DNA from 2 places in the Janthinobacterium sp. PSPC1-1 genome. Region 2 is predicted to be linked to the other one. Evidence: riboswitches for the same ligand, from Rfam matches in the RefSeq annotation. Region 2 holds a riboswitch; the other holds the start of a gene.
What was found. Region 2 has a riboswitch for thiamine pyrophosphate ahead of thiC (phosphomethylpyrimidine synthase ThiC). Riboswitches for the same ligand answer to the same signal wherever they lie in the genome.
Positions count from the first base shown of each region.

Region 1: it holds a riboswitch for thiamine pyrophosphate, as region 2 does, so the genes downstream of both, ACP7EG_RS03265 (TonB-dependent siderophore receptor) here and thiC (phosphomethylpyrimidine synthase ThiC) in region 2, are expected to answer to the same signal.

Region 1 is NZ_JAFCWP010000001.1:726,105-728,570, forward strand. Features, by position in the region: gene ACP7EG_RS03265 (TonB-dependent siderophore receptor) at 1-1,452, opposite strand, end outside; TPP riboswitch at 1,540-1,637, opposite strand; gene ACP7EG_RS03270 (iron-containing alcohol dehydrogenase) at 1,704-2,466, opposite strand, start outside.
Region 2 is NZ_JAFCWP010000007.1:158,491-160,956, forward strand. Features, by position in the region: gene thiC (phosphomethylpyrimidine synthase ThiC) at 1-1,159, opposite strand, end outside; TPP riboswitch at 1,239-1,354, opposite strand; gene ACP7EG_RS21615 (hypothetical protein) at 1,438-1,692, opposite strand; gene ACP7EG_RS21620 (response regulator) at 1,732-2,466, opposite strand, start outside.

The DNA.
Region 1 (2,466 bases), on a different contig from region 2:
GGTGTAGACGAGCGATACGTTGGGCAGCAGGAAGTCATGCTTGGCGCGGATTTCCTTGTCGGCCTTCAAGACATACTGGTAGCCGTCGACATTGATATGGCGCAAGCCGCCATGCAGCTTCCAGTTTTGGGCCAGGCTGACGATGTCCTGCACGAAGACGGAGTTTTCCGTATCCTTGCGCACCAGGTGCACGGGGCCCGTGACGCCGGGCGACGTGCCGACGATCTGCGGCTGATAGATGTTGCTCACGCCCACCCAGTCGTACACGTACAGGCCGGCGCGGTCCTTGCGGCGGAAGGTCGAGACGCCGGCCGTGAAGTCATGGCGCAGGGCGCCGGTGGCGAACTTGCCCTGGATCATGGCTTGTGCGCTCAGGGGCTTTTTCGTCTCGCCCAGGCTGCGGTAGTCGTACACGTCATAGTCGCCATTGCCGCAGAAGCCAGGGTACAGGTCTTGCCCGCTGCAACCATACGGGAAGGCGGTGTAGTCATCGCGCTTGAACGAGTGCTGGTTGGCCGACAAGGTGGCGTGCCAGTCGTCATTGAAGGCGTACTGGAAGCGCAGGCCGATATTGCTGGTGACGGTTTCCACGGGGCGCGTCCACGGCTGCAGGTTGAGCATGGCGTCGGCGCTGATGCCGGTCGGCAAGGTGGTGTTATTCAGCAGCTGGAAGCCGGGCGCCGTGGCCTGCGCCTTGTCCTGGTAGTCGGCATCGATTTGCAGCAGCGCTTGCGGCGAGATCTGCCAGTCGAAGGCGCCGGAAATGAACTTGCGGTTGCCGTCCGCACCCTTGATGTAGGAGCGCAGGCGTTCGGCTGCCACGTTGACCCGGTAGCCGAAGCGCGTGTCTTCCAGTCGTCCGCCCAGGTCGACGGCGCCGTACAGGGTGCCCCGCTCGCGCGTTTCCACGGTGACCGTGCGCAGCGGCGCGCTAGTCGGGCGCTTGACGATGAAGTCGATCACGCCGCCCGGCGCGGCCACGCCTGCCTGCAAGCCGGCCAGGCCCTTCAGGACTTCGATGCGTTCCTTGTTTTCCAGCGGTATTTGCGTGTCGCCGGGAATGGCCACGCCATCCTTGCGGTAGCTGGAATTGTTGTCGAGCTTGAAGCCACGGATGGAAAATTGCTCCGCATAGCCGACGGCGTTGTAGGCGTCGTTGATGCTGGTGTCGAGCTTGACGGCATCGCTGAGATTGCGTATTTGCAAGTCCTGCATGTCTTTTTGCGAAATGACGGTGACGGACGCGGGTGTCTGCAGCAGCGGCGCGTCGGAAAAGCCGCCCACGGAAGCGCGCTTGGCGGCAGGCGCCTTGCTGGCCGTGACGACGACTTCAGCCATGCTTTGCGTGTCGGCCGGCGCTTCTGCGGTGTCATTCGCGGCCAGGGCGGGCGCGGAAAACGCGTGCAGGATGGCCAGGGTCAAAACGGAAATAGATAAATTCGGTGTGGACATAGATTGCTCGTGGTTCAAGCCGCCTCTAGGGAAAGAGCACGGCAGGCTGCTTGTTCGGCTGGCGCCAACGCAGGAGCTATCAAAGGAGGGAGGTACTTTGCGCTTTCCTTCGCTGGCATTATCCAGATCAGGTACGAAGGGTATCTCTCACCCGGATGACTGCTCCAGGACCCCTAGCGAAATGACAGCTTAGCATGAAGCACGGCCAGCTGTCCCGCTGGCTGACCGTTTTACAACAGTGTGGTGCGAATCTACAAACTGAGTTCGAGCACCTTGCGGCTGACCGCAGGCGTCACTTCGCGCTGTTCGCCCAGCGCCGTCATGCCGTGCGCTTCCAGGGCGGCGACGACGGCGTCCACGCTGGCATGGTTCAGGCCGTAGTCGGCCAGGCGCGTCTTGACACCCATGTGGCGGAAGAAGAATTCCGTGCGCGCGATGGCTGCCTCGATGCGGCCATCCTCGTCGCCACCGTCCAGGCCCCAGACGCGGGCCGCGTATTGCAGCAGCTTGGCGCGCTTGGCCTGCTTGCGCACGCGCAGCATGCTGGGCAGGATGATGGCCAGCGTTTGCGCATGATCGAGCTCGTACAGGGCCGTCAATTCGTGGCCGATGGCGTGCGTGGACCAGTCTTGCGGCACGCCCACGCCGATCAGGCCGTTCAAGGCCAGGGTGGCACTCCACATCACGTTGGCGCGCACGTCGTAGTCGTCCGGGTGCGACAGGGCTTTCGGGCCTTCCTCGATCAGGGTCAGCAGGATGCCTTCGGCGAAGCGGTCCTGCACTGACGCGTTCACGGGGGTGGTCAGATACTGTTCCATCACATGCGCAAACGCATCGACGACGCCATTGCCCACCTGGCGCAGCGGCAAGGTGAACGTTTTCGACGGGTCCAGCACCGAGAACTTCGGATACACCTTGCGGCTCATGAACGAGCGCTTTTCCTGCGTGGCCTTGCGCGTAATCACGGCCGAGCCATTCATTTCGGAACCGGTAGCCGGCAAAGTGAGCACTGTG
Region 2 (2,466 bases):
TCATGATTTCGCAGATCTCTTCGAAATGCGTGTACAGGAACGATTCCTGGTGATGCGCCAGGCACCATTTCGCCATGATGGAGCCGCCGCGCGAGACGATGCCCGTCAGGCGCTTGGCCGTCATCGGCACATAGCGCAGCAGCACGCCCGCGTGGATGGTGAAGTAATCGACGCCCTGCTCGGCCTGCTCGATGAGGGTATCGCGGAAAATTTCCCAAGTTAAATCTTCGGCCTTGCCATTGACCTTTTCCAGCGCCTGGTAGATGGGCACGGTACCGATGGGCACGGGGCTGTTGCGCACGATCCATTCGCGCGTTTCATGGATATGCTTGCCGGTAGACAAGTCCATCACATTGTCGCCGCCCCAGCGGATGGCCCAGGTCATCTTTTCCACTTCCTCGCCGATGGAAGACGTGACGGCCGAATTGCCGATGTTGGCATTGATTTTCACCAGGAAATTGCGGCCGATGATCATCGGCTCGACTTCCGGGTGGTTGATGTTGGCGGGAATGATGGCGCGGCCGCGGGCGATTTCCTCGCGCACGAATTCCGGCGTGATTTCGGCCGGGATGCTGGCACCAAACGACTGGCCCGGATGCTGGCGGCCCATCAGGTCGGCCAGGCGCTCGCCCATGGGACCGGAGGCTTGCAGTTCGCGCAAATACTCCTGGCGACGCATGTTTTCGCGGATGGCGACGAACTCCATTTCCGGCGTGATGATGCCCTGGCGCGCGTAGTGCATTTGCGTCACATTCTTGCCGGCAATGGCGCGGCGTGGCTTGCGGTGCAAGTTAAAACGCAGCTCGGCCAATTTCGGGTCCGCCAGGCGGGCGATGCCGTAGTCGGAGGTAGGGCCGGGCAATTCTTCCGTGTCGGCCCGCTCCATGATCCACGGCAGGCGCGGCGTGTCGAGGCCCGAGCGGATGTCGATCTGCACGTCCGGGTCCGTGTAGGGGCCGGACGTGTCGTACACGTAGATCGGCGGATTCTTTTCGCCGCCGAACGACGCTTCCGTGTCGGACTGGCTGATTCTGCGCATGGGCACGCGGATGTCGGGGCGGCTGCCTTCGACATAGATCTTGCGCGAATTGGGCAGCGGCGCGATGGCGGCTTCGTCGACCGTGGCGGTGGCGGAGAGGAATTTCGGGTTGGCGTTCATTTTGGCTCCTTGGCTAGACTATTTTTAAGCCTGGAGCCAGCTAAGGAGGTTCGGAATTGCGCACGCGGAAAGGCGGGGTGCGTTCATCCTAAAGCTTCCCTTCGCTGGCATTATCCAGATCAGGTTCGGAGGGTATTTCTCACCCGCGCTTGCACTGTGTTTCCACAGCGAAAGGCAGGACCCCTAGCGTTTGCCGCCTTGCGGCAGCGAGCCAATTATACGCGGTTCGCGCCGCGTGGCCAGATGATTTCTTGCTTTGTCGTCTTTGTGCTTCGGCGTTACTTCTTCTTGCCCCAGCGCCAGGCGGTCGGTTCGCCCTTCAGCTTGCAGATGAAAATGAGCGCGGCAACGATGGCCATTTCATACACGATGTAGCCGACCAGCATGGTTTGCGGCGGGAACAGGAAGGCGCCGCAGGCGAACAGCGCCAGTGCGGCCAGGAACACCAGCCAGCCTTGCCAGGTGATGGGCAAACCCCAGCCCCAGCCATAGGTCTTGGCGGGAAACCAGTAGGAGGGAGATTTGTCAGCCATGATGCTTTCCTTGTCGATGTGGATGGCAACAAGTATAAATCAGGCGCTGCGATGGCGCTCCGTGACATCGAGACCGATGCCGCGGTAGCCGATGAAGCGGCTGCCATTGTCGAACATCGGTTCGCCGCTGACCTGCAAATACTGCGTGCTGCCGTCGAGGTTGGCGCGGCTGTAGATGAAGTCGAGGAACGGTTCGCGCGCGGCAATCTTGGCGTCGAGCAAGGCGCGTTCAGCCGCGTTCCAGCGCTGCGGCTCCTCTTCGCTGCCGATGCCCAGCATTTCTGCCACGGGACCGGAAAAGCGCGTCAGGTTGCCCTGCGCATCCTGTTCCCAGTACCAGTCGGACGACAGTTCCGTGAAGCGCTGGAAGCGCGCTTCGCTTTCGCGCAGCTCCGCCGTGCGTTCTTCCACCATCTGTTCCAGCGACTTGTTGTATTCGGCCAGCTTCTGGTACAGCAAACGCACTTCCAGCATGTTGTGGATGCGCGTTTTGACTTCCACCAGGTCGAAGGGCTTGCTGACGAAGTCCTTGGCGCCAGCTTGCAGCGCGCGCAGCTTGTGGCCGGGCTGGGCCGTGATCACCAGCACGGGCAGATAGCTGCCCGCCTCGATGTCGCGCAAGCCTTCCATGACTTCGAAGCCATCCATTTCCGGCATCTGCAAGTCGAGCAGGATCAGGTCGTAGCGGTGCTGCTGGTGCAGCGCGTGCACGGCTTGCGGGTCCATGGTGGAGGTGATGCGCGTATAGCCGGCGTTGCGCAGCACCTGTTCGAG